Regions from separate parts of the Pectobacterium sp. 1950-15 genome, predicted to be linked through region 1. Evidence: predicted binding sites of a transcription regulator. Region 1 holds the regulator's gene; each other region holds the start of a gene.

What was found. Region 1 encodes CRP, which controls carbon source genes, mostly activating them, when cyclic AMP is high. Its sites were predicted from a motif close to ATGTGANNNNNNTCACAT; they were not measured.
Positions count from the first base shown of each region.
Region 2: a site for CRP is predicted at 4,282-4,299, ahead of WCT94_RS09580 (iron-containing alcohol dehydrogenase). Genes of this name have one in related genera too.
Region 3: a site for CRP is predicted at 3,364-3,381, ahead of WCT94_RS14660 (6-phosphofructokinase). Genes of this name have one in related genera too.

Region 1 is NZ_JBBBQR010000008.1:211,734-222,409, reverse strand. It holds gene WCT94_RS11585 (toxic anion resistance protein) at 1-353, shown strand, start outside; gene WCT94_RS11580 (5-bromo-4-chloroindolyl phosphate hydrolysis family protein) at 388-1,401, shown strand; gene WCT94_RS11575 (LysE family translocator) at 1,482-2,084, opposite strand; gene WCT94_RS11570 (hydrolase) at 2,191-3,195, shown strand; gene WCT94_RS11565 (YheU family protein) at 3,197-3,433, shown strand; gene WCT94_RS11560 (phosphoribulokinase) at 3,559-4,428, shown strand; gene WCT94_RS11555 (OsmC family protein) at 4,542-4,949, opposite strand; gene crp (cAMP-activated global transcriptional regulator CRP) at 5,323-5,955, shown strand; gene argD (bifunctional acetylornithine/succinyldiaminopimelate transaminase) at 6,146-7,372, opposite strand; gene WCT94_RS11540 (aminodeoxychorismate synthase component II) at 7,492-8,067, opposite strand; gene pelA (pectate lyase PelA) at 8,762-9,886, shown strand; gene pelB (pectate lyase PelB) at 10,568-10,676, shown strand, end outside.
Region 2 is NZ_JBBBQR010000006.1:237,222-247,897, forward strand. It holds gene WCT94_RS09560 (metal ABC transporter substrate-binding protein) at 10-888, shown strand; gene WCT94_RS09565 (DeoR/GlpR family DNA-binding transcription regulator) at 957-1,772, opposite strand; gene WCT94_RS09570 (D-threonate 4-phosphate dehydrogenase) at 1,922-2,902, opposite strand; gene dtnK (D-threonate kinase) at 2,895-4,223, opposite strand; gene WCT94_RS09580 (iron-containing alcohol dehydrogenase) at 4,460-5,596, shown strand; gene WCT94_RS09585 (dihydrodipicolinate synthase family protein) at 5,805-6,689, shown strand; gene WCT94_RS09590 (sodium:solute symporter family protein) at 6,727-8,142, shown strand; gene WCT94_RS09595 (sialidase family protein) at 8,146-9,333, shown strand; gene WCT94_RS09600 (YhcH/YjgK/YiaL family protein) at 9,396-9,863, shown strand; gene WCT94_RS09605 (SDR family NAD(P)-dependent oxidoreductase) at 10,072-10,676, shown strand, end outside.
Region 3 is NZ_JBBBQR010000012.1:119,176-129,851, reverse strand. It holds gene WCT94_RS14680 (PTS sugar transporter subunit IIA) at 1-317, opposite strand, end outside; gene WCT94_RS14675 (hypothetical protein) at 324-602, opposite strand; gene WCT94_RS14670 (PTS sugar transporter subunit IIC) at 663-2,000, opposite strand; gene WCT94_RS14665 (PTS sugar transporter subunit IIB) at 2,014-2,307, opposite strand; gene WCT94_RS14660 (6-phosphofructokinase) at 2,318-3,298, opposite strand; gene WCT94_RS14655 (D-amino acid dehydrogenase) at 3,784-5,037, shown strand; gene WCT94_RS14650 (multidrug effflux MFS transporter) at 5,089-6,291, opposite strand; gene WCT94_RS14645 (hemerythrin domain-containing protein) at 6,479-6,889, opposite strand; gene WCT94_RS14640 (YeaH/YhbH family protein) at 7,046-8,320, opposite strand; gene yeaG (protein kinase YeaG) at 8,357-10,291, opposite strand.

The sequences.
Region 1 (10,676 bases):
GTCAGATCGTGATGGCAATAACGCTGCATTCACAGCGCAAATCGGCAAAACTGCAAAAAGAAGTCTCTGATACCACCAATGCCATGCTGAGAAGAAATGCAGAAATGCTCCAGCTCGGCACCGTTGAAACCGCGCGGGAAGTCGAACGCTCGATTGTGGACATCGAAACCTTACGTGAAGTGCAAAGCCGCCTTCTGAACACCATCGAAGAAACCGTCACGATTGCCAATGACGCCAGAGTACGTCGCGCTGATGTAGAGAAAGAATTGGGCACAATGGAAACAGAGCTAAGAACGCGTCTGGCCGAGATTGCAGCAAACCAACAACACGCGATGCAGCAACGTTCTGCATAAATCATTTCGTTTTGCTAAGTGGTCTTCGTTGAATATGCAAAATGCATCTTCCCCTCCAGATGAGGGATGGCAAAAGAAACTAGGTCGTTTGTGCCTGACGCTATTTAAACTCTGGGGATTAGTCTGCGCTGTTTTGATCGTCTCTGCGATGATTACTATGGTGTTTCTAAATAAATTATATCCAGTCCTCATGGCGGACGAAAACGTTCAAGGCACCGTTTTCATGGTGAATACTTTCAGTTTAATTTTACTGTGGTACGCCATTACCCAACGCCAGGTTGATATGATTTGGCCACTTCTGGTTGGCGTGATTTGGTTCATTACGCAAGATGCCATATTCGTTTTGGGCTGGATTGCCGCAGCGTGGTGGATAATCAAAGCATGCTCCGAGATTTCTCATCCTCGTCTCGATACAATTATCCAGTTTCTTCTCGTTTTCATCATCATAATGGGCTATACCGATTCACATAAATTTGGTGAACACCCTTTCTATAATACGGCCTTCGCCACGTGCATTGTGCTAGGTGCGATGTGCCATTACCAAGGAAAAACGTTTTTCAAAATAAGGAAAAACCAACCCAAAACACCCATTCCGGCACCAACACCTATGTCGCCTCAACCTTCACCGGTCATTATTACACCACCTATCCAGAAAGCGATTACGTTTGAGAGCCGTATCGCACGGTTGCAAAACTTACAGAAGCTCCCCACCGAGCTTCTCGACGAACTGAAAATTATCGTTGAGTACGGACAGCTTATTGTCACGTGTATGAAGGAAGATCCCAAGGATGTGGAGCCAGGCACGGCATTTCTTAATCGTTATCTTCCCGCTGTAGAGAAAGTAGCAGGCGAATTTGTCAGACTCTCCACCCAATTAGAGAAACACGGTAAATCAGACGATTTTCTGCTGAAGAATATTACCGCGCTGAAAGCGTTGGGGTCCGCTTTTCAACAGCAACATGCACGGCTGCTGGAGAACGATACACTGGATTTTGATGCCGAACTTAACATGGTTAATAATTTATTAAAAACAGATGGTTATAAATAAATCCCATCGGTAGCATGCTACTTGCAGCGTAGTGGCTAAGTCGCGAGCAAAACACCGCTCGCGACGTTATCACACCAGTATTAATGCCAAATCAATAGCACGCAGGCGGCGGTCAGCAGGCCCATCGACACATTAAAGATAATCCACGCTTTCTTACTGCGCAGCAGTCGCCCAATCATCGTGCCAAATCCGAGCCAGATAACACCGGACACCAAATTCACCAGTACAATCCCGATGCTTATCGCGATCACAGACTGGTTATAACCGTCGCCCGCCAGACTAAAGCTGGCAACCGCGCCCAGCGCCATGAGCCACGCTTTCGGGTTCAGGAATTGCAGCAACCACCCTTGGTAAAGCCGGATCGGCTTGGGCGGCGCAACGGAGGTTTCCAGCCGTTCGTAAGCCGCCGTGGCGATTTTCCACGCCAGCCAGAGCAAATAGGCACTACCGAGGACTTTCAGGATAAAGTGCAGCGAAGGATAAATAAGAATCAAACCACCGACACCGAATGCCACCAGCAGCAAAATGCTCTGCATGCCCAGCATGATGCCGATCATCAGCCACAGTGAACGCATAAAACCAAAATTCGCGCCCGAGGTGGTCAACAGCATATTATTCGGCCCCGGCGTGATGGCCGCCACCCACAAAAAACCTAACATCGACAGAAATAAACTCAGTTCCATTATTTGTGGGCGCTCCTGACCCAAATATCGTACCAACTGGCAGCATTGAAGCTAACAGTGTGATATTGATCGTACAAGAGCCGACAACAAGATTTCTATATCCTTTATGTATGACCAGTTTCGTCCGCTGAGCGGCGCCCATAATCCGCATCTTCAAACGCTACTACCGCGTCTGATTCGCCGTCACGCGCAGTTTTCGCCAGTCTGGCAACCGCTTGAGTTACCAGACGGTGATTTCGTCGATCTGGCGTGGAGCGAAGCGCCCGAACAGGCACGGCACAAACCGCGCGTGGTACTGTTTCACGGGCTGGAAGGTAGCTTTCATAGCCCCTACGCCCACGGCCTGCTGCATGCCTGTCAACAGCGCGGCTGGCTGGCCGTCATCATGCATTTTCGTGGGTGCAGCGGGAAACCCAACCGGATGAAGCGTATTTATCACTCCGGCGAAACCAGCGATGCCAGCTATTTTCTGCACTGGATGCGGGAGACGTTGGGCGAGGCCCCTACCGCCGCCATCGGCGTGTCCCTCGGTGGCAATATGCTGGCCTACCTGCTCGCGCAGCAAGGCGAATCCTGCTCTCTCTCTGCTGCCGTCATTGTTTCCGCGCCATTGATGCTCGAACCCTGTAGCCGTCGCATGGAGCAAGGCTTCTCCCGCGTCTATCAGCACTACCTGCTGCGACTGCTGAAGCAAAACGCCGGCCGCAAGCTGGCAGCCTACCCGGACACGCTGCCGATTCAGTTGCCGCAACTGAAACGCATCCGCCAGTTACGCGAGTTTGATGACGTCATTACGTCGCGTATCCACGGCTTCCGCGACGCCGCCGACTACTATCGACGCTGTAGCGCTCTGCCACTATTGCCTCAGATACGTAAACCGCTGCTCATCATCCATGCGAAGGACGATCCTTTCATGACGTCAGAGGTGATCCCCGATCTGTCGCAGTTACCGTCTAATATTGAATATCAGCTAACAGAACACGGCGGGCATGTCGGCTTCGTCGGTGGAACGCTGATGAAACCGGAAATGTGGCTGGAACAGCGCATTCCCAACTGGCTTAGCCCATTTTTGGACCACGCCACCGATTCCCCTTTGACGCAGGAACCCTAGCGTGATTATTCCCTGGCAACAGCTCGATCCAGAAACGCTGGATAACATCATCGAATCTTTCGTCCTGCGGGAAGGTACCGATTACGGCGAACAGGAGCGGTCGCTGGCGCAAAAAGTGGAAGATATCCGCAGACAGCTCAAGTCGGGCGAGGTGGTGCTGGTGTGGTCTGAGTTACATGAGACCCTCAATATTATGCCGCGCGACCAGTTCAATGCCGGAGGGCATGCCCCCTATTGAGCATGCCGAAAGGCGTGAAAGAATGCGCCAAACATGCTAACAATGATAAAAACTTACGTCATTTTTGAGGATGCGCGCAGGCTCTCGGCCTATGCGGGCATCGCGATCACGGAGTTACGCATCTTATGTCACATCAGCATCCGATCATTGCGGTTACCGGCTCCAGCGGGGCGGGAACCACGACAACCAGTCTGGCCTTCCGTAAGATTTTTCAGCAGTTTGACCTACGTGCCGCCCAGTTGGAAGGCGATAGCTTTCACCGCTATACCCGCCCGGAAATGGACATGGCGATTCGCAAAGCGCGTGATTTAGGGCGCCACATCAGCTACTTCGGCCCGGAAGCGAATGACTTCAGCCTGCTGGAACAGTCGTTTATCGAATATGGCCTACACGGCCGCGGCCAGACGCGTAAATACCTTCATACTTACGATGAAGCTATCCCCTATAATCAGGTTCCCGGAACATTCACGCCGTGGGAGCCGATGCCGGAACCTACCGACATCCTGTTTTATGAAGGGCTGCACGGCGGCGTAGTCACCGAGCAAAACGACGTGGCACAGCATGTCGATCTGCTCGTCGGCGTGGTGCCAATCGTCAACCTGGAATGGATTCAAAAGCTGATTCGTGACGTTAATGAGCGCGGCCACTCGCGTGAAGCGGTGATGGATTCCGTCGTCCGCTCAATGGAAGACTACATCACCTACATCACCCCACAGTTCTCTCGTACGCACATCAACTTCCAGCGCGTACCTACCGTGGACACCTCCAACCCGTTCGCCGCTAAATCGATTCCCTCGCTGGACGAAAGCTTCGTCGTGATTCACTTTCAGGGGTTGGATAACATTGATTATCCCTATCTGCTCGCCATGTTGCAGGGCTCATTTATCTCCCACATCAACACGTTGGTCGTTCCCGGCGGGAAAATGGGGCTGGCGATGGAGCTCATCATGGCACCGCTGGTGCAGCGGTTAATGGAAGGGAAAACCATCGAATAAGCATCGAGAGACACGGGGCGACCACAGGGATGAGGCCTCCCTACGGGGACCTCCCCCTGTGTTTCCCCTAATAACAGGCTTAAGTGAACAGAACTAGTGCCCAGAGAGAGGGATTATTCCAACACTCTAATTTCGTGGCTGTGCGTTACCTCAACGGCTTTGCCCAGCATCAGTGCCACAGAGCAGTATTTTTCCGCAGACAGAGTGACCGCGCGCTCGACGGCTTTGTCGGTCAGCCCTTTCCCCGTAACGATAAAATGCAGATTAATATGGGTAAATAAACGCGGCGCTTCAGACCGGCGCTCTGACGTCAATTTCACTTCACAATCCGCCACATCGTTACGACCTTTTTGCAGAATCGACACCACATCAATCGCGCTGCATCCCCCCACTGACATCAACACCATTTCCATCGGACTGGGCGCTTTATCGCCGGAATTGCCGTCCATCAAGATCTGGTGCCCTGATGCGGATTCGCCCAAAAACGTTAAGCCTTCAACCCATTTTACCCGTGCCTGCATGGTGCCTCTCCACTAAAAATTTTTTGAAAATTTATACCGTTACTGTACAAAAACCAGCGTTAATCAGAGCTTTGTCATGCTGAAGCGAGACAACACAAGACACGTCCTTAAAGCTGTGTTAAAACGAAAATAGAATAGACCTTTTCTGGACAAAGCCAGAAACGAAGAAGATGATGACGTAGCCAGATATACCCAGCCACGTTTACGTTGCAGCAAGGCAGCAACCGGAAAATCAAGGGTACAGTGGTTCCAGTATATTCCCTGACGTCATTCTGCCTAGACTGAATTTTATTTTTTAGCAGTTAAACACGCCGTACAGGGAACTCTGACCCCTGTAATTTGCGCAGTGAATTACAACAGAGGATGATAGCGAATGGTTCTCGGCAAACCGCAGACAGACCCAACTCTCGAATGGTTCCTTTCCCATTGTCATATCCACAAGTATCCATCGAAGAGCACGCTTATTCACCAAGGTGAAAAAGCAGAAACGCTTTACTACATCGTGAAAGGCTCTGTCGCAGTGCTAATCAAAGATGAAGAAGGCAAGGAAATGATTCTTTCCTACCTCAATCAGGGCGATTTCATCGGCGAGCTCGGCCTGTTTGAAGAAGGTCAGGAACGCAGCGCTTGGGTGCGGGCAAAAACCGCCTGTGAAGTGGCTGAAATCTCCTATAAAAAATTCCGCCAGCTCATCCAGGTTAACCCTGATATTCTCATGCGCCTGTCTGCACAAATGGCAAGCAGACTCCAGGTTACCTCAGAGAAAGTCGGCAACCTCGCCTTCCTTGATGTAACCGGCCGTATTGCCCAAACCCTACTCAACCTGGCCAAACAACCTGATGCCATGACGCATCCAGATGGCATGCAAATAAAAATTACCCGTCAGGAAATTGGGCAAATCGTTGGCTGCTCGCGTGAAACCGTGGGCCGCATTCTGAAAATGTTAGAAGACCAGAACCTGATCTCTGCGCACGGTAAAACGATTGTCGTTTACGGCACTCGCTAAATCCCTGTCGCTGTACCCTACCAATAAAAAAGCGTGAAGCCTCGGCCTCACGCTTTTTTTTATGGCGAGCGTCCTGCTCGCCACCCTACGGGCCGTCGCAAGCGACGTTGAAAAACGTTCCCTACGTTTTTTTATGGCGAGCTTCCTGCCCGCCACCTTACAGCCATCGCAGCAACGTTGAGAGAATAACTCAGTTCGCTGCGTTAACCACCTGTGCGACGGCTTTGGCGAACTTCGCCATCCCCTGCACAATATCGTCTTCATCAATGATCAAAGACGGCACAAAGCGGATGACGTTCGGCCCTGCCATCAGCACCATCAGACCCTGCGCTGTTGCAGCAGCCAGAAACTCGCCCGCGCGGCCATGCCACTGCGGCTTCAGCTCTGCCCCCAGCAGTAGCCCCATACCGCGAACCTGCTCGAATACAGCGTACTGCTGGTTAATTTTCTCAAGCTCACTAACAAAACGATCGTGCCGATCTGCCACGCCTGACAGCACTTCCGGCGTGTTAATGATATCCAGCGCGGCTTCGGCCACCGCACAGGCCAGCGGGTTGCCGCCATAAGTGGTGCCGTGTACCCCAACCGTCATCACAGAGGCGATTTCTTCCGTCGTCAGCATCGCGCTAATCGGGAATCCACCGCCCAACGCTTTAGCGGTGGTGAGAATATCCGGCGTAATACCGTAGTGCATGTAGCTGAATAATTTACCGGTACGCCCCATCCCACTCTGCACTTCATCAAATACCAGCAGCGCCTTGTGCTGATCGCACAGATCGCGAACGCCTTGCAAGAACTCAGGCGTAGCAGGCGTAATACCGCCCTCGCCCTGAATCGGCTCCAGTACGACTGCGCAGGTGTGATCGTCCATCACTGCTTTGACCGCAGCCAGATCGTTGAAAGGAACATGGACAATATCCGCAGGCTTAGGTCCGAAACCATCGGCATATTTAGGCTGTCCGCCAACCGAGACGGTGAACAGCGTCCGACCATGAAACGCATTGTAGAAGGCGATAATCTTGGTTTTATACGGGCTATGGCGTTTAACCGCATAGTGACGCGCCAGTTTAAATGCGGCTTCGTTAGCCTCAGCACCGGAGTTAACAAAGAACACACGATCGGCAAAAGTGGCATCAATCAATTTGCTGGCGAGGCGTAGTGCAGGTTCGTTGGTGAAAATATTGCTGGTGTGCCACAGTTTTTCACCCTGCTGCTGCAATGCATTAACCAGTGCAGGATGGCAGTGGCCCAGTGCCGTAACCGCAATGCCACCGGAGAAATCGATATACTCACGGCCGTCCTGATCCCAGACGCGACTCCCTTTACCTTTCACTGGTACAAATTTCGCGGGTGCATAAACCGGCAAAATCACTTTATCGTGAGTATCCCGTGTCACTGCTTTCTGCTCTGCTGCCATTTGCTGCCTCACTCTGCTATCCATCACGTTAGAATGAAAATATAGTCAATAAATATGCATAAAAAATCAATTACAGGCAATATTAAATCGGCTACTAGAGAGAATAACTTTCTATATAGCTAAATTTTAAGGAAATTATCCAAAAGCTGATGCCCTTGCTGGCTAAGAATACTCTCTGGGTGAAACTGCACGCCTTCAAGCGGCAGTGAGCGATGACGGATCCCCATAATCTCATCTCGCTTGCCTTCATGTTCGCTCCAGGCTGTAACCTCAAAGCAATCGGGTAGCGAAGCTGCATCAATGATAAGTGAATGATAGCGAGTCACCGTCAAGGGCTGAGCGAGCCCCGCAAAAACCCCTGTATTGCTGTGCGCAATCGCAGAGGTTTTCCCATGCATAACCTGCCGTGCCCGCACCACACGCGCGCCGAACGTCTGCCCCATCGCCTGATGGCCAAGACACACGCCCAGAATAGGCAATTTATCGGCAAAGTAACGAATTGCAGTCAGTGAAATGCCCGCCTCATCCGGCGTGCAAGGACCCGGTGAAATCACCAATCGCTCAGGCGCAAGCTGTTCAATCTCACGCAGCGTCAGTTCATCATTACGCTTCACCACGACCTGTGCGCCAAGCTCACAAAAGTATTGGTAAAGGTTGTAGGTAAAGGAATCGTAGTTATCGATAATCAGTAGCATATTTATTGCACAGTTAGTCAGGAAAGCCGTACTAACATACATGAAATTCGTGCCAGGCACCCAGACCTTGTCGCCAGCAAAGATAAAAGGCGCGCTATCCCTACGCAATAAATTAGCACGATAATAATTATACCGATCATAAATGATTTATTTCTGTAATAAGCATCTTTATTAATAGGTAATATTTATTATTCATTCCTATAGAAAACGATTTCTTTGAAATCATTTTTAACAAAAAAAATAATAACCAAAAATTCCTTATGAATTAATTAAGTTTTTTTCTACGGGCATAAAAAAACCACGATGTTATTTTTATAATCGATATTTATTTTTAACTTTTGACGGCGATCACAGTTGCGAACCAAGTGAATAACCCCCCAAGTTCAGAATGGATAAAAATAAAGAATTCACATTGAATAAAAAGAGAGGGTGAAAATTAAATAATTGATTTTTAATGATTTTAAATAGAAATTAGTTTCTATTTAAAAGTAATGAACACAAATCTCATCAGTTGTCCTCTTTTATTTAATCAATATATTTTTCACCTCATATTGAATTGTTTATTTTTTATGATAACACTAGGCACGGCTTTATAGACAAACCTTAATTTCATTTTTGTTGAAACAGCCTTCTTATTTACACAGGGTGTGTAGCGATAAATACCCAAAAAATTCTATGTCAAGGAGAGTACACAATGAAATACCTACTGCCTTCTGCAGCTGCAGGACTGTTGCTGCTCGCAGCCCAACCAACAATGGCGGCAAATACGGGGGGTTATGCCACCACTGACGGCGGCGATGTTTCCGGCGCAGTGAAAAAAACCGCACGTTCTTTGCAAGAGATCGTCGATATCATTGAGGCAGCGAAAAAGGACTCAAGCGGTAAAGCGGTCAAAGGCGGCGCCTACCCACTCGTCATCACCTATAACGGTAATGAAGATGCGTTAATCAAAGCGGCTGAAGCCAACATCTGCGGCCAATGGAGCAAAGATCCGCGCGGCGTAGAAGTCAAAGAGTTCACCAAAGGGCTCACCATCCTCGGGACCAACGGTTCTTCCGCTAACTTTGGTATCTGGATTGTAAACTCTTCCAACGTTGTCGTGCGTAACATGCGTTTCGGTTATATGCCTGGCGGAGCAAAAGATGGTGATGCTATCCGTATTGATAACTCGCCGAACGTCTGGATCGACCACAACGAGATTTTCGCCAAGAATTTCGAATGTGCCGGTACACCAGACAACGACACGACCTTTGAATCGGCTGTCGATATCAAGAAAGCCTCAACCAACGTCACAGTGTCATATAACTACATCCATGGCGTGAAAAAAGTGGGTCTGAGCGGTTCAAGCAACACAGATACGGGCCGTAACCTGACTTACCATCACAACATTTACAGCGATGTTAACTCACGTCTGCCGCTGCAACGTGGTGGTCAGGTTCACGCGTACAACAACCTGTATGATGGCATCAAAAGTTCAGGCTTTAACGTTCGTCAGAAAGGGATTGCACTGATCGAAAGCAACTGGTTCGAAAATGCGCTCAACCCAGTGACCGCACGTAATGATGACTCCAACTTCGGTACCTGGGAACTGCGTAACAACAACATTACCAGCCCGTCTGATTTTGCTAAATACAACATCACCTGGGGTAAGCCATCCACACCACACATCAATGCGGATGACTGGAAGAGCACGGGCAAATTCCCTGCACTCCCGTATAGCTACTCACCAGTTTCCGCACAGTGCGTGAAGGATAAACTGGCAAGCTACGCTGGCGTAGGTAAAAACCTGGCAGTACTGACAGCCGCTAACTGTAAATAAGTACATTAAACCCGGCGCATTCACTCTGCGCCGGGTTCTCTGTGAGCGGGTGATTTGGGCTCGCTCATTTTTTAAGGAAGCAGTGCAAGATTGCCAGTGCGACCTTCACAGCAACAGACTTCATGCTGATAGTCCTTCCACCACTATAAGGTATGGTCAGTGAGATCTATTTTCTTTCCTATCGTGTACAGGTGCATTATATAAAATTAATAATATAGCGATTAATAATAATTATTTTTTAACAAACTAAAATGCAAGGTAGAATTAACTCATAACGCAAAAAATATTGAATACGCCTGTGATAGTATATTTTGACTTAAGATGAATTTTTACGTTAGTTGTAACAATTACCATCAGAAAAATCGCGAACTAAAAACCAATAAATCAAGAAACCAGAATGAAACTCCCGTCCGTTAATAAAATAACCCACTGATTTTCTACTCTTTTAAAAGAATGGTGTTTCCTATAAAACCCGAATTACTCAATCATCAGTATTACAAAATGTTTCCATTCTAATACATTTAACATTTCACCCTTGAACTGATCTTATTTTTTGACCACACTCCCCTTGGTTTTTCATCAAAATTGATGATTCATTTTTGTTGAGAAATTTGTACCTATTACATCGGGCATACGGAGCAATAAATGCCCATGAAATTATATTCCAAGGAGACAGTTATAATGAAATACCTATTGCCTACGGCAGCCGCCGGATTGTTACTGTTCGCTGCTCAGCCAGCCATGGCTGCAAATACGGGCGGCTATGCCACCACGGATGGTGGAGACGTTT
Region 2 (10,676 bases), on a different contig from region 1:
GAGGGAAAAATGAAACGTTCACTGTTAGCTATTGCGTTATCCGGCCTGCTGCTTAGCCCACTGGCGATGGCAAAGAATCTTGATGTGGTTGCCAGCTTTTCCGTACTTGGCGATATGGTCAGCCATATCGGTGGCGATCATGTGACCGTGACCGATATGGTGAAGCCCAATGGCGATCCGCATGAGTTTGAACCCTCGCCGAAAGACAGCAAAATGCTGGCTCACGCCGATCTGGTTTTCGTTAACGGGCTGGGGCTGGAAGGGTGGATCGATCGGCTGGTCACCGCATCCGGCTATCATGGCGACGTGATTACGGCCTCAAACGGGATTGAAACCCGCACCATGGTGGAAGACGGCAAAACGGAAACCGATCCCCATGTCTGGAACAGCATGAGCAACGGCGTGATCTACGCGCACAATATCGTCAACGCGCTGGTGAAAGCCGACCCAGCGAATGCCGATTACTATCGTCAACAGGGCGAAGCCTATATCAAGCAGCTACAGGAGCTGGACAGCTACGCGAAGAAAACCTTTGCCGCTATTCCGCCAGAAAAACGTAAGGTGCTAACCAGCCATGACGCGTTTGGCTATTTCAGCCAGGCCTACGGCGTGAAGTTCCTGTCACCGGTGGGCTACTCGACCGAATCGGAAGCCAGCAGCAAAAAAGTGGCCTCACTGATTAAGCAAATCAAACAAGAGAAAGTGAAAAGCTACTTCATTGAAAACCAGACCGACGCACGTCTGGTGAAACAAATTGCCGATGCCAGCGGCGCCCAGCCCGGTGGTGAACTGTACCCGGAAGCCCTGACCGACGCCTCCGGCCCTGCCGCAACCTATACGGCCGCGTTTAAGCACAACGTCGATACCCTCGCGGCCAGCATGAAGTAGATACGTAAGATTTAGTCAGCACACAGGGGAAAAGGAAAGACAGCGCCACGGATGGCACCTCACCTCGCTTACACCAGCGTTAGATTGAATGTTTTACCTTTCAGTTGCTCCTGCACCTCGGACGCGAGCGCACTGTCGGTGATGATATCGGTCAGTTCAGACAGCGGCGTCACGCAGAACAGCGAATAGGCGCCATATTTACTGCTGTCCGCCAGCAGTATCCGGCGGCTGGCATTTACGCCGAGATCTTGCTTCACGCCCGCTTTTTCTTCCGTCGGCGTGGTGATCCCTTTATCCAGGCTCCACGAGTTGCAGCTGATAAACGCGATATCGGGGTAAATGCTGCGTAACAGGCGACGACCGTGCTCACCAATACAGGACTGGCTGCTGTCATCAATACGCCCACCGATAATCGTCACTTCGATCTGCTTAAACTCAGACAGGAACAGCGCAATTTGCAAATCGGCAGTAATCACGCGCAGCGGCAAATGCGTCAGGTGACGCGCCAGTTCCAGCATGGTCGTTCCTGCATCCAGCACCACCGCACTACCCGGTTTGACCAGCGTTGCGGCATAGCGCGCTATCGCCTGCTTTTCCTGAAGGCTGCGCTGTAATTTTTCATTCGTGGTCGGTTGGGAAGGAATAAAACGATTGAGCGTTACGCCGCCATGACTGCGACTAATCACGCCCTGCTCATCCAACTTGATTAAATCACGGCGGATCGTCGCTGGGGAAGCGTCGATCACAGACACCAACTCATCTACCGTCACCAGATTATGGCTTTTCAGATAATCCATAATCTGATCAAGACGGCTCTGGCCTCTTACTTTATCCCCGCTCATGCGGAAAGCATCGGTTAATGTAGGATCCACGGCGATATCCATCTTGCTGTCATAAAGTTACTGTAAATTGTTGGTTGCAGGATACCAGAAACCTTCCCGAACGCGGGAAGGAAGATATCCTGCAATGCGCGCTGTATCGCGTTTTATTCGCTTACAAAACCCATGCATCAACGGTGATAAGTTACCGCCAATCAGGCCAGTTGCATCGCGAGCTGGATGGAGATCGCCATACTTTCGGACTTCGCTTTTCCTGTCCAGGCAATATCAAACGCCGTGCCGTGGTCAGCAGAGGTGCGGATGAACGGCAATCCGGCAGTGATATTCACCCCATCATAGAAACCCAGCAGCTTGAGCGGAATGTGTCCCTGATCGTGATACATCGCCACGACCATATCGTACTGGCCTTCATACGCCTGCAAATAGACGGTATCCGGCGGGCACGGGCCATAAACATCAATGCCTTTGGCCTTCATAGCTTCAACCGATGGCGACACGATTGTGATCTCTTCGTCACCAAACAGGCCATTTTCGCCCGCATGCGGGTTAACCCCGGCAACGGCAATACGCGGGTGGGTAAAACCGACGCGTTTGAGGAAGACATCCGCCATGTCGATCACCGTTTCCACACGATCGCGGTTCAGCGTATCCAGGAATTTACGCAGCGCGATGTGCGTTGAAACATGGATAACCTTCAACTTATCGGTATACAGCACCATCGCATAGTCGCGGCTGTTGGTCAGTTTCGCCAGTAGCTCGGTGTGACCCGGATAAATATGCCCCGCAGAGTGCAGCGCTTCTTTATTCAGCGGCGCGGTCGCAATCGCGTGGACTTCACCCGCCATTGCCAGCGCAGTCGCTTTCTTGATGCAGCGATAAGCCAAATCGCCCGCCTGTGCCTGAACGACACCAGGCTCCAGCGCCTGAGGATCTTCCAGCGGCTCATCAATGATGTTAATGACGCCCGGCGCGAAGACCGCGTCAGCCGGCTTATCAATGATTTTCAGCTCTACGGCTGGCACCACATTCAGCGCCAGAATACGTCGCATCGTCTGTACGCAGCCCACCACCACGGCAGACGCGCCGGAAAGCTCGCCTTCGGCCAGAGACTTGATAATAATTTCCGGTCCAATCCCTGCCGGGTCACCCATCGTTACCGCAATAATTTTACTCACTGACCTTCTCCTCAATAAAACGTAAAACGTCGAGCAAAGTAGTTTCGTTGCCAAAACCCCCCGCTTTAGTCATCACAGGGGTCGTGCCGACAACGCTGTTCAGCAGGTATCCCCAGGGCACACAGGATGCGATTTGCCCCTTAATCTGAAAGCCGGTCGCGCCCAGTGCGGTTGCCACAGCAATCGCAATGTCACCACCGGATAAATACAGCCCACCCGGCAGGCGCCGGTTAGTCCTGTCCGCTGTCAGGCTGTCTAGCGCCTGAACAATGCTGCGCGTAAGTTCCCCCAGATAGTGGCTGATCGTTTCGCCAAGCTGCTGTCGGCTAAGCCCAAGCTGCTGGCACCGCGCATCGATTTCGAAGCGCTGATTTTCGTTGTGACAGGTACGAATAATGCAATGGTGGCCGTTCATCAGCGCCGTCACCGCCTCCTCACACTGGGATGCCATGACGGTGGATGAATGGGGTGAAAAGAGCGCGCTGATATCGATCTCAACCAGCGAGACATCGCTGCGCAGTCTGGCGGCCGCAATCTGTTTTTGAGCGATATCGCTCATTGACCCAATGACAGCCAGCAGCGGCTTCTCCGTTTTGCGCGTAAAATCCTGCGCGTTCGCCAGCGCTTCGCTCAGGCCAGCCGAGCCGACCAGCAAGGGACGAAACGGCAACGCCCTGGCAGCGTCAACGATATGCGCCAGATCGTCCTGCACATCCGTATCCAGAATAATCAGACGTACGCCCTCGTCCGCCAACTGCTGTAAACGCTGGGCTAAATTGGCCTGACGGACGTCATCAAGGTGTATTTCCGCCACCGGTAACGCGGTTTGCTCGGCCAAACGGGCCGCGATAGAAGCTGAGGCCACCGGCGTTTTGGGATCGCTGGCAAATTCCGTGTCGGTAAGCAGACGAGCATTCACCCAGACCTCACCTTTGCGGGTCACGCGTCCCAGCGTCGGCGACGCGGCAGCAATCAGCGCAACGGGCACGGCTGCCGCAGACAGCGCCGCAGCGATCTCCGCCCCCAGATTTCCACGCAGCGTCGAGTCAATCTTCTTGATAATCCAGCCTTGGCCACCTACTGCCTGCCAGGCCGCAACCGCTTCTGCGGTACGTTGAGACGCTACGTCGCTACGCGCCGCACGGCTATCGGTGTTGATCACCACCGCATCGCCCAGTAAATCCGCATGCAGTTTATTAACGTCAAAGACGACGCTAACCCGCGCGCCATGCTGCGCCAAACCGACGCCCGCATCATTGGCACCCGTAAAGTCATCAGCGACCACTAATACCTGTTCTGCTGATTGCTGCACGTTTGACATACTCCATCCCCGGTTCATGATTACCTGATAATGATTATATTGAATCACGTTTGATTATATGTGAGCAATATCAAATTATTTAAAAGGAATTTCACCTATAAATTATCACCACGATGTGGCAAATGGCGTTTAGACGTGATGAGAGCCGCGTCATTTGACTGAAAGTAATCACCATCGCAACCATTATCATCATAGCGATAACGCTCTGGCGAAAGAGAAAAGGCAAGGTAATAAGCATGAACATCAATAGCACTATCCTCAGCGGTTACCGGGTACTTCAGGACATTAGTCACCTGTTGGCAGGGAAACAGCACGTTTTATTTGTCACCGACAAAAACATCGTCGGGCTGCCTGACGTTCAGGCGCTGATCGCACAAGTTAAGCAAGCCGTTCCGCAGGTGCTGTTGGTTGATAATGTTCCTGCCGAGCCAAGCCAGCACGACGTTGCCCAGATACTGAGCCAGCTCACACAAACCCAGACCGATCTGGTGATCGGCGTCGGTGGCGGTAGCGTGCTGGATGTCGCCAAACTGCTTTCCGTACTGTGCGCGGGCGATGACACCGTCACGCTGGATAGCCTGCTGGCAGGGGAAAAACCGACGCGCCGCACGACATCCCTGCTCATCCCGACCACCGCAGGAACCGGCTCAGAAGCCACGCCGAATGCCATTTTGGCAATCCCGGAAAAAGAGACCAAAGTCGGCATTATTACGCCAGTGATGCTGCCGGACTACGTTGCGCTGGTGCCGGAACTGACCATCAGCATGCCGTCACATATCGCCGCTTCAACGGGTATTGATGCGCTCTGCCACCTGATTGAGTGTTTCACCTCAACGATTGCCAACCCGGTCAGCGACAACTACGCGCTGATTGGCCTGAAAAAGCTGTTTGCCAACCTCGAAACCTCCGTGCGCGAGCCGAGCAACATGGAAGCCAAGCTGAACATGCTGTGGGCGTCCTACTACGGCGGTGCCGCCATTGCCCACTCTGGTACGCATCTGGTTCACGCCATGTCTTACCCGCTGGGCGGCAAGTACCACATTCCGCACGGCGTGGCAAACGCCATCCTGCTCGCCCCTTGCATGCGTTTCGTGCAGGACGCCGCACAGGACAAATTCGCACAGGCGTATGACCTGCTGCCGGATGCCGATTTGACGCTGAGTACCGCGGAAAAAGCACAGGCGCTGGTGACCTATTTCAGCGAATTGGTTAAACGCCTAAACCTGCCCAACACCTTGCAGCAGCTCGGCGTGGAAAAAGACCACCTGCCCTATCTGGTTGATGCCGCGTTACAGGTTCAGCGCCTGATGAAAAACGTGCCGACACAGGTCAGCGCCGACGATGTTCGTGAGGTTTATCTGACTCTGTTTTAAAAGCGCGGCTCTAAACAGCTTATTTCGTTCGTTTAGGCATAGAGATACACGGGGCGACCACAGAGGTGAGGCGTCCCTGCGGGAACCTCCCACTGTGTTTCCCCTAAAAACGGGCTTAAGTGAACAGCATTAGGCTTTAAACAGCGCGGTTTTGAATAGAACGATTTTAAGTTTTCATCTTTTTGATTACGTGTCACGAGGAAGAACAATGAGTAAAAACATTACCGGCGTCCTGACCGCCATCGTCACGCCGTTTGATAACCAGGGCGAATTTAACCCCGCAGCCATGCGCCTTCAGGTGCAGCGCCAGATGCGCTACGGCAACGGTATTTTTTGTAACGGCACCAACGGTGAGTTTTTCGTACTGCACACCGATGAAAAAGTCGCCGTTACTGAAACCTGCGTTGATGAAGTCGCCGGAAAAGTGCCGGTTGTCGGCCACATCGGTGAAATATCCACGCGGGAAACTATCAAGCTCGGCAAGCGCATTGCCGCACTGGGTGTTGATGCCGTTTCGGTCATCACCCCGTATTTCATCCCACTCAAACAGGAAGAACTGATCGCCCACTACACCGCCGTCGCCGATGCGCTGACTGTGCCGGTGTTTCTCTACAACATTCCTGCACGCACGGGGAATACGCTGGCGCCGGAAACCGTCCGCACGCTGGCGGATCACCCGAACATCATCGGCATCAAAGACAGCGCAGGCAGCTATGAAAGCCTGAGCGGTTATGTGCAAGCGGTGAAAGGCGTACAGGGCTTTAACGTATTGAATGGCCCAGACTCGCTCATTCACCAGGGCTTTGTTGACGGCTGCTCCGCCTGTATTTCCGGGCTGGCTAACGTGGCACCGGAACCGATCAGCCAGATCTGGCACCGCTTCAACGCGGGCGACATTGAAGGCTCTCGTCAGGCACAAGAACAGGTTGCCGAATTGCGTAAGACACTGTACGCCATCGCGTTCTCACCCGCCGTGGTGAAAAAAGCGCTGGCAATCATGGGTGAAGATGTCGGCGTCAGTCGCTATCCGATCCAGTTTTCCGCACAGGATGAAGACAACATCCGCAGCATACTTAGTCAATTCTCGCAGTAACAGAGAAATATCAATTTCCATTTAAGGCCGAGAAGATATGAACCATTTTAACTTTACCGATACCCTCATCATCATTGGGATGATTGTGTTTTATATCGCATTCACCTCATGGTTAACGCTCAAATTACGCAGTAAATCAAGTACCGAGTTCATGGAAGGGTCACGCGCGCTACCGGCGTTTATCGTCGGTATCCTGCTGATGACCGAATTCATCGGCGCCAAATCGACGGTCGGTACGGCACAGTCTGCCTTTGAGAACGGCATCGCCGCCTCTTGGTCAGTCATTGGTGCCGCTATCGGCTTCCTGCTGTTCGGGATGATTTTGGTTAAAAAAATCTACAATACAGGAAAGGTCACCATCTCTGGCGCTATCGCCGAGAAGTACGGCACCAGCACCAAGAACATCATTTCGATCATCATGATCTATGCGCTGTTGCTGGTAAACGTGGGCAACTACGTCAGCGGTGCTGCAGCAATCTCCACCGTACTGCACATCTCCCTGCCAGTTGCCGCGCTGATCACCGCGATTGTGAGTACCTTCTACTTCTATTTTGGCGGTTTAAAAGGCGTGGCTTATGTCACGTTGATCCACAGCGCCGTGAAGTACGTTGGTGTGATGATTATTCTGTACGTTGCATTGAAAATGACCGGCGGCTTTAAGCCAATGATCGAACAAATGCCGGATTACTACTGGACGTGGGACGGTAAAATCGGTGCCAGCACCATCTTCGCCTGGTTGATCGGGACTATCGGTTCTATCTTCTGTACCCAGTTCGTTATTCAGGCCATTTCTGCAACCAAAGATGCAACGTCAGCAAAACGTGCAACCTGGGTCGCCTTCCTCTTCTGTATGCCGATTGCACTGGCTATCGCGATTATCGGTGTTGCAGCGAAGTTTGCTCACCCTGAAATCAATAGCCTGTACGCCATGCCAATCTTCCTCCAGGATATGAATCCTTGGGTTGCTGGCCTGGTTACTACATCACTGGTCGCGTCCATATTTATCAGTGTGAGTACCGTCGCACTGGCGATTGCCTCACTGATTGTTAAAGACTTTTATGTTCCGTATTACAACCCAACACCGGAAAAAGAGATGAAGATGACACGAGTATTCTCACTCATCATCGGATTCCTGCCGCTGGTCTTTGTTTTACTGGTCCCTGAAGTCCTGAAACTGTCATTCTTTACCCGTGCAATCCGCCTTTCTATCTCGGTGGTCGCCATTATTGCCTTCTATTTGCCGTTCTTTAACAGCACGAGAGGAGCCAACGCCAGCCTGATATCAGCCTGCGTCGTCACGTCCGTCTGGTACATTCTCGGTAACCCGTACGGCATCGATAACATGTACGTCGCGTTGGCCACGCCAGCGATCGTCATGCTGATCGACCGTATGATTCCGAACAAAGCACACAAAATTAAAGTTTCTCAAACTGAAAATAAATCAGGAGCCTGAGTCATGAGTAGCGAAACCATTACCGTGGAACGTAGCGGAAAAGTTCATCACGCAGAAGGCGATGCCGCGCGTCTGGATGCCTACATTCCATCGGAATGCCCGCAGAATCATGCGGCCAACCTGCTCCATCTGCCGAACGGCGATGTGCTGTGCGTCTGGTTTGGTGGTACACAGGAAGGGATTGCGGATATCTCTATCTATATGTCCCGCCTGGTGAAAGGCAGCGATAGCTGGACTAAAGCCGTTAAGCTGTCTGAAGATGCCACGCGTTCCGAACAGAACCCGGTTCTGTTCCTCGCGCCGGATAACGTCCTGTGGCTGCTGTATACCGCGCAGAAATCCGGTAATCAGGACACCGCCATTGTGCGCTACCGCCAGTCTACGGATTTGGGCGCAACCTGGGGCGAGATTGGCACGCTGCTCGATCAGCCGGGAACGTTCATCCGCCAGCCTATCACCGTGCTGGCAAACGGTGACTGGCTGCTGCCGGTGTTCTACTGCCGCGTTCAGCCAGGTGAGAAGTGGGTCGGCAACGATGATGACAGCGCCGTGAAAATCTCCAGTGACCAGGGCAAGACCTGGCAGGAATATCCGGTGCCAAACAGCACGGGCTGCGTGCATATGAATATCACCCCGCTGAAGGACGGCACGCTGCTGGCGCTGTACCGCAGCCGCTGGGCGGATTTCATCTACCAAAGTCGTTCAACAGATGGCGGTAAAACCTGGTCAGATCCTGTGCCGACCGATTTGCCAAACAACAACTCGTCCATTCAGGTGACCACGCTGGAGAATGGCCATCTGGCGCTGGTGTTCAACCACATGAGCGCCGCCGATGCCACCGAGCGTCGTCTGTCGCTGTACGATGAAATCGAGGATGAAGAAGACAAAGCCAGCAATGCCAAAATGCCGGAAGTCCAAGCTGGCAGCCGTAGCGCCTTCTGGGGTGCTCCACGCGCGCCGATGACGCTCGCCATTTCGGAAGACGGCGGTAAAAGCTGGCCGTGGCAGCGCAATATCGAAGTGGGTGACGGCTACTGCATGACCAATAACTCCACGGAGAAGCTGAACCGCGAGTTCTCTTACCCCAGCGTCAAGCAGGCGCAGGACGGTAAGCTGCACGTAGCGTTCACCTACTTCCGTCAGGCGATCAAGCACGTCGTGGTGAGTGAGGAGTGGGTCAAAGCGAACTAAACCACGCTACTTTTTCTCTTTGTCAGCGGGGGGCGCTCCCCCGCTACCTTCAGGACACTATAATGATTGCAGGAAACCTCAACACCCTCAAACTCGCTACGCTGCCTGAAGCGCTATGGACCATTCTATCCGCACCCGGCATGTCGTTAGCTGAACTGAATGCGCTGCCCGAAGGCCGCTATCAGCCGGAAGGGGCCGAATGGTTCTACAACATCGGCACCGTGAACACCGCACCGCGCGCCACGCGACATACCGAATTTCACAGCAACTATCTCGATATTCAGTTGATTCTGGAAGGTGAGGAGATTATCGGCTACGGTCTGAATGATGTGCATGGTCAGCCCGCGACCGAGCGTAAACCGGATCTTTATATTCTGGATAACCCACAGGTGCCACATCAGATCCATCTGCGGGCAGGCGACTTCGTCACGTTTTATCCGGGCGAAGCCCATCAGGCGCTGTGTGCGATTAACGACAGCCCTGCTCCGGTCAAAAAAGCCGTGTTTAAAATCCCCGTCACGTTATTGTAATTAAGAATGGTTATCCCCTAAATAATTCGAGTTGCAGGACAAAACGTTAACGTTGGCCCTTTAGGGCGAGGCACATGTATGGGCCTTGTAACGCGGCAACCGCGCGAATCCTCAGGAGCTTACTCAAGTAAGTGACTGGGGTAAGCAAGAGAAGCCAACGCACATGCAGCTTGAAGTATGACGGGGATGCATTAAGGAGACACATCTCATGTCAGCGACAGCCCCCAAACACGCCCTGATTACCGGTAGCAGCTCAGGGATCGGTGCCGCCATCGCACAAAAATTACTGGCGGAAGGCTGGCGGGTAACCGGCCTGTCGCGCAAGCCGGGTGATTATTCACATCCACACTTTACCCACCGTGCGGTGGATATCATGGATACATCCGCGCTGACGGCCATTCTGGACGAGATTGCGCAGGTTGATGCCGTCATCCATGCCGCTGGTATCATGAAGGCCGCCCCGCTCGGTCAGCTTTCGCTGGAAGATGGTGAAATGCTATGGCGATTGCATATCAACGCGGCGCAGGTGCTCGCCGATCGTCTGGTTGATAAGCTGCCGCAAGGTGGAAGAATTGTGCTGCTGGGCAGCCGTACATCCAGCGGCTCCGCGGGGCGCAGCCAGTACGTCACGACAAAATCCGCGATGATCGGCATGGCAAGAAGCTGGGCAGCGGAACTGGCTCCGCGCGGCATTACGGTAAACATTGTCGCACCGGGTGCCACAGAAACGCCGATGCTGACGATGCCGGGCCGCCAGAGTTCTCCGCCGAAGCTGCCACCGATTGGGCGTTTCATTCGGCCGCAAGAAGTGGC
Region 3 (10,676 bases), on a different contig from region 1:
ACGCCGCCGAACATAATTAAAATATCCACGGGTTCACTTCCCTGAATAGAGATCGGTGCTTGTAACGTCAGTAAACTGAAACAATTCACCCGCACCCCGCATTCAGGGCGAGCATGTGGAATCGCGATGCCTTCATCAAAAACATAATAAGGACCATATTCCTTCGTGTTTTTTATCACCGCGATGGGATACTCCTCCGTGATAAATTTTGCGTCAATTAATGGTTGTGCGGCACAATAGATTGCGTCTTCCCACGTTTTACATACCACGCCAAGTTGAATACAGTTATGTTGTAACAGGAAGTTTTTTATGCTCATAACGCCTCATATACTTTTACGAATGGTATTTCTGAGTTCATCAATTTTGATAAAAATATCATCAACGCGATGTCGATAATCAGGATGCCCAGAAAATAACTGGATGGCCTGGTTGTATTTAATCATTAACATTTTCTGTGTTTCACTATGGCTCGGATCTTGTACTAAGCGAGATTCCAGTTCTGCTAATTCTTTTTCCATTTCTTTGGCAATGTTGTCATTCACATGACTACGACGATCGGCAGAAAATCCGGAAGATAAAAAACGCCTGAGAAAAGAAAACATAGTGACCCCTTAACCCGTTTGCATAATATTAATGACGACAGACCATCGAAAGGTCATGCGCTATTGCGATAATTTCCGGTTCGCAATAAAGGCAATAAATGCAACGAATGCGACAAACGCAGCGACAAATAACCAATCTTGTTGGAATGCGTGCCCTAATATCAGACCTGTACTGATGACATCAGAATCACTAAAGGTCACACCGGTAAACCCGAAGACTTCCAGTAATGGCACCAGAATGGCGGGTAATAGGGTAATGAAAAGACCATGAACGACGCCTCCGATGATGGCACCACGACGCCCTCCGAGTGCGTTGCCGAAAATACCCGCTGTCCCGCCGGCAAAGAAGTTGGTCAATAACCCCGGCAGAATCATCGCCAGCCCAAACATTGGGAAGATCAGCATTCCCAGAACAGAACCGACGGTGGTAGCAAGAAAGCCGACAATCACGGCGTTGGGCGCGTAAGGGAAGAGCACCGGGCAATCCAGCGCGGGTTTGGCGTTGGGTACCAGACGCATCGCGATACCGCGGAATGCCGGAACTAATTCATTAAGCAACAGACGCACACCGCTGTAGAGAACAAACACCCCTGCGACAAATTGCATGGACTGCATGAAGGAATACATCAGATAGTTAACGCCGTTGGCATATTGCGCGATATAGGCCGGCCCAGCCGCCACGGCCGGGATGAGGTACATCGGTACCATAACCACGGCCATTGACAGGTAGGTATCCTGCAAGAACTTGAAGTTATCGGGTAGCGTTAAATCCTCGGTAGATTTGGAGTTTTTACCGACTACGCGGGCGACAGCAGCCTGTACCAGATACCCGATGGTACAAAAATGCCCGAGTGCCACATCATCAGAATTCGTGATTTTACGTACAATGGGTTGTGCTAGCGCGGGCATCAGCACCGCCATAATGCCGCCAAATATGCCTCCGGTGAGGATCAGTGTTGCGCCGGTTAAACCCGATTTATAGCCGATCACGGTACCGATTGTTGCCATCCACAGCAGGGCTTGCCCGGTCAGGAAGATATATTTAAAGGGAGTAATGCGCGCAATAAGGATGTTGACCGCAAAGATCACCATAAGCGTCAATGCCACTTCTGACCCGAGTTCGCGGTTGGCCAGCCCGGCGATGGCAGCAACATCGGTGATGTAGCCTGTCATGCCAAAACCCTGAGTAAAGATGCTATTCAAATACGTCAGGGTGTCGACGATGATGTTAATCCCCGCCATCATGATGAGGAAACCTAGCAGGGTCTTGAACGTTCCTTCTGCAATTTTGCCGACTGATTTTTTCTGTAGAACCAAACCAATCATGGCGATCAGTGCGATTAATATGGATGCCTGGCCTAATAAATCTTTCACAATGAAATTGATAACGGTGTTCATTTTTCACCTCATGTTATTTATGAGCCTGAATATACGCTAAGATTTTTTCTTCTATTTCGTCTTTGTCGGTCAATTTATTAAGAATGATGATTCTTTTTTTCTCATCCTCATTGGCATCACTAGTCAGAATATCCGCAAATATTTTCTGCGTTAAAATGACGTCATAACGGAAGGCAGAGGCTTCTGAAATCGTGGTGTGATTTATTTCTGCATCAATGCCCAGTTTTTTTAGTACGGATTTGGCACTCATTTCGATAGCGAAACTGGAGCCTAATCCACAGCCGCATACGCAAAGAACTTTCAACATAATAATGGCCTCATATAAGATGATGAGCTTTCGCGAGCTTATAAAAATGACTTTCTACATCGACTAAGCGGCGTTCGGACTCCTCTAAGTCGATGGGAATAGCTTTGTTGTTGTTATTAATAATAATGATTTTATTTGTCAGCCCAGTGTTGATACACCGAACGACTTCCTCTGCTAAAAGGGTGCCCTGAATAATTTCTTCCCCGGTGGGCGCGCCATTTCGTAAACCATATCCCAAAATAGTCTTTCGGATACGGATTCCAATTTTGTGCTCTAGCTTCTTGATAATGGTGTCGATCGCGCCCTGAAAGCCGGGTGTATATTCCTGGGTATAGCCTTCAGAGCATAAAATAATCACGCTGTTCTGTTCTGTAATCTTCTCCCGAATACATTGTGATAACGTATCCATGTCCCAGGGCGATTCTGGAATAAGCGCAATATCAGCATTGCTTTTCAACGCTGCCTGTAATGTTAATTCCCCGCAATAACCGCCCAGCAGTTCAATCATGAATACTCGGCCTTGTAATCCCCGACCCGTATTACGTAACTTTTCTACTTCACTCATTACCTGTTCGCAGGCGGTAGAAAAACCAATTGTGTAGCTATTGCCTGAAATATCATTATCAATCGTCATTCCTACACCGTAGCAATGAACACCGTAGTGGCTGAGCTTCTTGAGGAATTGGAAGGATCCATCTCCTCCAGCCATGATGAGCGCATCGAGTTTTTGTTTTTGTATATTTTTGACGATTTTCTCATAATCAGATTTTCTGCATTTTCCGGCTCTTCTCCCTGACGTCATCAACGGCATTGATGAGATGGAATAATCAACCAGATCGCGGCGAGTAATCGCTTTGCAGCAATTGTCGATAAGGCCATTAATTCCACCATCAAAAATAACGATGTCAGCATCTGTCATTCTGTTCACCTGAAAGATGAAGTTATTTATTCCGCTAACATCGCCGCCACTAATGACTAATCCAATTTTCATCGTTGACCTCTGAAATATGAATAATTATCGTGTGAACACAATGTTATTAAACTGATAAAGCATTTTTTTGATGAATATCGCAATTTTGTATTTAATTACGGGGTTTCGCAGCTTGACAGGGATGAATAGGGATGGGTTTCTGTGATGGTTATCATGATTTTAAAATGTGCGATTGGGCTAACATCTTCATTCATTTGAGTTTTAACATTTTCGTCTTTTTTATCTTTTCTGCCGTTTCTTCCTAAAAAACGAATGCCTATTTTGTGAATGGTTTCACAGTTATTTCGTTACCAACGTCCTGGAGAAGCTTGCTTGAGGTGAGAAGTAACAATAGATAAATGCTATCGTTGAGACGGGTGACAATTCCTTCCCAAATGCTAGAGTAGTCTCCAGTTTCACCTGTTACCTAGTGTTTTATTCCATTAAATAAACAGTTTTCTAGCAGATTAGACGGTCTTTAGCGGAGAGAAAGGGAGAGCGGTAGCATGCGGGTTGTGATTCTGGGAAGTGGCGTAGTTGGCGTGAGTACCGCCTGGTATCTTGCGCAGGCAGGGCATGATGTCACCGTTATCGACAGGCAACCGGAGCCCGCGTTAGAAACCAGCGCCGGTAATGCCGGGCAGATTTCTCCCGGCTATGCTGCGCCCTGGGCGGCGCCGGGAATACCGCTGAAAGCGATCAAATGGATGTTTCAGCGCCATGCGCCGCTGGCTATCCGGCCCGATTTCACGGCCGCGCAGTTGTGCTGGATGTGGCAAATGTTGCTCAATTGCGATGCGCGCCACTATAAGACCAATAAAGCGCGGATGGTGCGTCTGGCGGAGTACAGCCGTGATTGTTTGCAACAGCTGCGGCGAGATACCGGTATTCAGTACGAAGGTCGGCAAGGCGGGACGCTGCAACTGTTCCGTACCGAACAGCAATATGACAATGCAACTCGGGATATCGCCGTGCTGGAAGAAGCTGGCGTGCCATATCAACTGCTGACGCGTCATGAGCTGGCCTCCGTTGAACCTGCGCTGGCGAATGTGGCGGAGAAACTGACCGGCGGGCTGCGCTTACCGCATGATGAGACAGGGGACTGTCAACTGTTCACTCGTCAACTGGCGGTGATGGCTGCCGATGCGGGCGTCACCTTTAAGCTGGGACGTAACGTCCGCCAACTACGGGTGGAAGGCCAAAACGTAACGGGCGTTCAGTGTGATGACGAGATGATCGTGGCGGACGCCTATGTGATGGCCTGCGGTTCCTATTCTACGGGGCTACTGCGCCAGTGGTTCGACATTCCGGTTTATCCGCTGAAAGGCTATTCACTGACGATCCCGCTGGCGGATGATGCCTCCGCGCCAGTTTCTACCGTGCTGGATGAAACCTACAAAGTGGCAATCACGCGTTTCGATCGTCGCATCCGCGTTGGAGGAATGGCTGAGGTGGTGGGCTTCAACACCGATCTGAATCCTAAACGGCGTGAGACGTTGGAGATGGTCGTGCGCGATCTGTATCCCCATTGTGGTCCGATTGAACAAGCGACATTCTGGACGGGGCTGCGTCCGATGACGCCAGACGGCACGCCGCTGGTGGGGCGTTCTCCGCTGAAAAATCTGTATCTGAATACCGGGCATGGCACGTTAGGCTGGACGATGGCCTGCGGGTCAGGAAAGGTACTGGCAGATATTCTGTCGAACAAATCACCGGAGATTGAGACCGATGATTTGTCCGTGGAAAGATACGTGCGTTAGTATCGCTGTGCTGTTTTTGAACTCATTAATGTTTTGAACATCACCGAGATTTTACTCAGTGCGGGGCAGTGATGTAATGCTGCCCTTGTGGTGCCGCGTGAGCAGGCGGGCGCGTATTGCCAACAGTGCGGCACAGAGCATCACCAGCGCCAGCGATATCTTTGATGGCAGAGGGAGCGCCATCGCAATTAACCCCAGCGCCGCACCGCCTGCCATTTGCACGAATCCTACCATCGCCGACGCAATCCCCGCCTCATTCGAATAAGGCTCCAGCGCATAGCTGGTGGAGGGCCCGATCAAAAATGCCAGACCGGCGCAGGCCAGCGCGACGGGCAGCATGTAAGTCGGCCAGGTGTTTTGCAGCGTTTCAGGTAAGAGCACGACACCACCAAGCAGCGAAAGGAAACCCGCGCCCATCAGCAGGCTACCTACAGCGAGACAGCGTGGTCGGCCGACTTTGCGGATAATGCGGTTCGCAAAAAAGCTGACCAGCATGATCCAAAAGCCGTTTGCGCCGAAGGCAATCGAAAATTCAAGCGGCGTCAGCTGTGCTTGATTCATCAGCACCACAGGGGAAAAAGTGACGTAGGTTAACGCCATCCCCATTGCGCCTGCGTTGACTGACGCGAACCCTAGAAAGTGGCGATCGGATAACAGACGTGCGTATTGGCGCAGCGGCAAGCCGTGTACGGGCAGCGTCGAGTCCGGGCGCGTCTCAGGCAGAAAACGGATAACGAGTGCCAGAACCAGAATGCTGTAGCCTGCGAGGAACCAGAAGGGAGCGCGCCAGCCGAAAGCTTCAGCCAACAGACCGCCCAATAGCGGCGCCAGCGCTGGCACAATATTCAGCGTGCCGTTGAGAAAACCATAGGTTCTGGCGGCATCGTCGCCGTTTAGCTTGTCACGGACGCTGCTGAAAATGGCAACGGCGGTGCAGCAGACAGCCATACCCTGAAAAAGGCGTGAAAGAACAAATAGCGTAGCGCTGGTCGCCAGCGCGGCCATGATGGCTCCGATGATATAGATAATCACGCCAGCCAACGCCATCGGGCGACGACCGTACTTGTCGACCAGCGGCCCAGCCAGAAGCTGGCCTAATCCCATGATCAGAATAAACAGAGCGACGGTGGATTGAATCAGCGATTCAGGGCTGTTTAGCGCCACGGCGATGGCAGGAATAAGCGGCAAATAGATGTCGATACCCAGAGGGCCGAGCAGAACCAGGGTCAGTAAAATCAGAACAAATCGTTGCATAACAAAAACAGAAATCTACGTTTTATGGGGTCGATAGGGTAATGCGCACGCGGGCGGAAAGAAAGTGTTATCTTTGTGACATTGTCACGCTAATGTGACGAAAAAGGGCGTTGTAAGGCCGAATGAACGGGGCGGAGTTGTTGTCTGTCAGCGTTCTCCGCCCTGTAGCCAGGTGTGCTTAATCTACTCAGGCCGTTTCAATGCGGGGATAAAAATCATGGTTCTCCCGCTGCATACGCTCGTAGACCTTCCGCAATACGTGATTGGCATCTGCCCGGAAATCCCGGTCATGACCCATCAACTGTGAAGCCGTATTCCAGCGACGGGAAAAGGCATCGTAATCGGCGGCAATGGTTTGCATTTCATCCTGATAATGCTGGCTCATTTTCGTTAACTGTTCATCACCGCTGCGCTGAAGCGAAGGGTAAAGTACGCGATCTTCTGCGGACAGGTGCAATTTGATGGTGGAACTCATGGCGACGATGGCGCGGGCGATGTCAGCGGCATTCTCCGTCACGCCAGCCCGAGATAGCTGGCGCAGGGTATCAATGCTTTCGAGTATCTCGGTGTGCTGGTGTTTGAATTTATCAATGTTCATAAGTGATTCTCTGTGCAGGTATAATGTCATTTATAATACATGCATTTTAAATGCATGTTTATAAAAAAATGCGCAGAGAAAGAAAATCAGCCAGCTAACTGTTGATCATCAATGACTATCATCATCAACGGCTAACAGATAACTGGCTGGGTATGGCTAATGCCCTACGGTTTGTTTACGGAAAAGTTCACGGAAGACAGGGTAGATATCATCCTGATCGCGAATATGCTGCATAGCGAAATTATCGAATGTATCGCGCAGCGTTTCATATTCGCGCCAGAGCGTCTGGTGTGAACGTCGGGTGATCTCAATATAGCTGTAGTAGCGCACCATCGGCAGAAGCTGATTCGCCAGAATCTGGTGGCACAGCGGGGAATCATCAGCCCAGTTATCGCCATCCGACGCCTGTGCCGCATAGATATTCCACTGTGACGGATCGTAGCGCTCGCGTACGACTTCCTCCATCAGCTTTAACGCACTGGAGACAATGGTGCCACCGGTTTCCTGAGAGTAGAAGAACTCTTGTTCATCGACCTCTTTTGCCTGCGTGTGATGGCGAATATAGACAACGTCCACGTTTTTGTAATTTCTGCTGAGGAACAGATACAGCAGAATATAAAAGCGCTTCGCCATGTCTTTTGTCGCCTGATCCATGGAGCCGGATACGTCCATCAAACAAAACATCACGGCCTGGCTCGATGGTTCGGCCCGGCGCTCGTAGTTCTTGTAGCGAAGGTCAAACGTATCGATAAACGGCACGCGTGCAATTTTCTGGCGCAGTTCGGTAATTTCCTGCCGCAGCCGTTCCTCTTCCAGCAATTGTGCGGGCTCGGTATGCGCCAGCTGTTCCAGCGACTCTTCCAGCTCATGCAGCGTCCGGCGTTTACCCGCCGTCATCGCCATACGGCGTGCCAGCGAGTTTTGCAGCGACCGTACTACGCTGATATTGGCGGGAACGCCGTTAGCGGTGTAGCCAGCGCGGTGTGTTTTGTACTCGGTCATCTGCCGATGCTGGGTTTTCTTCAGGTTAGGCAGCGCCAGATCTTCAAACAGCAGATCCAGATATTCGTCTTTGGAGATCTGAAAGACAAACTCATCCTCGCCTTCGCCATCTTTACTGGCATCCCCCTGACCGGAACCACCGCCGCCACCTCCTTGTGGCCGCTCGATTTTGTCGTTCTGTACGAAGTGATCGTTGCCCGGGTGGACGCGGTGGCGGCGTCCTCCACGGCCCTGATGGAACATCGGTTCGTTGATGTCTGCATTGGGGATCGACACTGACTCCCCGCTTTCGATGTCGGTCACCGAACGCTTATTAATGGCCTCGGAAATCGACTGTTTTATTTGCGACTTATAGCGGCGCAAAAAGCGTTGGCGGTTCACCGTGCTTTTGTTTTTGCCGTTTAGCCGTCGATCAATAAAATAGGCCATGTTTCCCCCAAACGCTGTTGCCAGCATCGTGCGTCATTATGATGATTTCCTCACCCGCAGATACCATTCGCACAGCAAACGTACCTGTTTCCGGGTGTAGCCTTTCTCCATCATACGATCGACGAAGTCATCATGTTTTTTCTGTTCATCCGTTGAGGTTTTGGTATTAAACGAAATCACTGGCAGCAGCTCTTCGGTGTTGGAGAACATTTTCTTCTCAATGACCGTGCGCAGTTTTTCATAACTGGTCCAGTTTGGATTCCGGCCGCTATTATTGGCACGGGCGCGCAGGACAAAGTTGACGATCTCGTTACGGAAGTCTTTAGGGTTGCTGATACCCGCAGGCTTCTCGATTTTTTCCAGCTCGGCGTTTAGCGATTCACGGTCAAACAGTTGGCCGGTATCCGGGTCACGGTACTCCTGATCCTGAATCCAGAAATCCGCATAGGTAACATAACGGTCAAAAATGTTCTGGCCGTATTCGGAATAGGATTCGAGATAGGCGGTCTGGATCTCTTTACCGATAAACTCCGCGTATTTCGGCGTCAGATAGCCTTTCAGGTGCTCCAGATACTTCTCTGCCTGCTCTTGTGGGAACTGTTCGCGCTCGATCTGCTGTTCCAGTACGTAGAACAGGTGTACCGGGTTAGCCGCGACTTCACTGTGATCGAAGTTAAAGACACGTGACAGAATCTTGAACGCGAAGCGGGTCGACAGGCCGTTCATCCCTTCATCTACGCCTGCGTAGTCGCGGTACTCCTGATAGGATTTCGCCTTCGGATCGGTATCTTTCAGGCTTTCCCCGTCATAAACCCGCATCTTGGAATAGATGCTGGAGTTTTCGGGGTCTTTCAGGCGCGACAGAATGGAGAAGCGAGCCAGCGTTTCCAGCGTGCCGGGGGCGCAAGGCGCATGCGTCAGCTCACTGTGGTTAAGCAGCTTGTCGTAAATTTTGACCTCTTCGGATACGCGCAGGCAGTACGGCACCTTCACGATATACACACGGTCAAGAAACGCCTCATTGTTCTTGTTGTTACGGAATTGCACCCATTCGGATTCATTGGAGTGCGCCAGAATAATCCCGTTGAACGGCAGGGCAGCAATACCTTCCGTCCCGTTGTAGTTGCCTTCCTGTGTCGCGGTCAGCAACGGGTGGAGCACCTTGATCGGCGCTTTGAACATCTCGACGAATTCCATAATGCCCTGATTCGCACGGCACAATGCGCCAGAGTAACCGTAGGCATCAGGATCGTTCTGGGCATAATGCTCCAGCTTGCGGATATCGACCTTGCCGACCAGCGCTGAAATATCCTGATTGTTCTCATCGCCGGGTTCGGTTTTCGCGATCCCGACCTGCGCCAGAATCGATGGCCATACTTTGACGACTTTGAATTTGGAAATGTCTCCACCAAATTCCTGCAGGCGTTTGGCTGCCCACGGTGACATGATGGTGCCGAGATAGCGCCGTGGAATGGCGTACTCTTTTTCGAGTATTGCGGCATCTTCCAACGGGTTGAACAGGCAGAGCGGGTGATCATTCACCGGACTGCGCTCGCCGTTGGCACTGAGGATGTAAATCGGTACACGTTGCATCAGCGCTTTCAAGCGTTCGGCCAGAGAGGATTTCCCGCCGCCGACCGGCCCCAACAGATACAGGATCTGTTTCTTCTCTTCTAACCCCTGCGCGGCATGTTTCAGGTAAGAAACAATTTGTTCGATGGCCTCTTCCATACCGTAAAATTCTTCAAAAGCCGGATAGCGAGCAATCACCCGGTTCGAGAATAGGCGCGACATTCGTGATTCTTGGGCGGTATCCACCATTACAGGCTCACCGATAGCCGTTAACAATCGTTCAGCGGCGTTCGCATAAGCATTGCGATCCTGCTGACAGATGGTAAGGAATTCCTGCAGAGTGAACTCTTCGTCCTTGGCAGCGTCGTAGCGCTGGCGGTAGTGATCAAATATGTTCATAGCGATGCCCGTCCTTCGTCGATTAGCACAGATTAAGAGAGCGCGTGGAATATATGCCTATTAATGTATTGCCCTCCGAAAGAAGAAATCTCCTGAGTCCAGCAACCCTTATGCCAACTTGTTGCGTCAGGGCGTCGTGATTTTATTCATGCCTGCTGGTCAGGGAGACGTCACCTTCTGTATTAAAGCGTAGTTTGCATCCGTAAAATTTCCTCTAGTCCACAGACGTATTTTTAAGATATTTCAAGGACTCACTTTCAGGAAAATCCGTGTACCATTATAGAGAATAGGCGCTCAGCCTTAAGGACACTGCCTATTACCGACGTTAGCGCACGTAAAACCTATCGAATAGTTAGGTTATTCGTTAAGGTTATTTTTATATAAC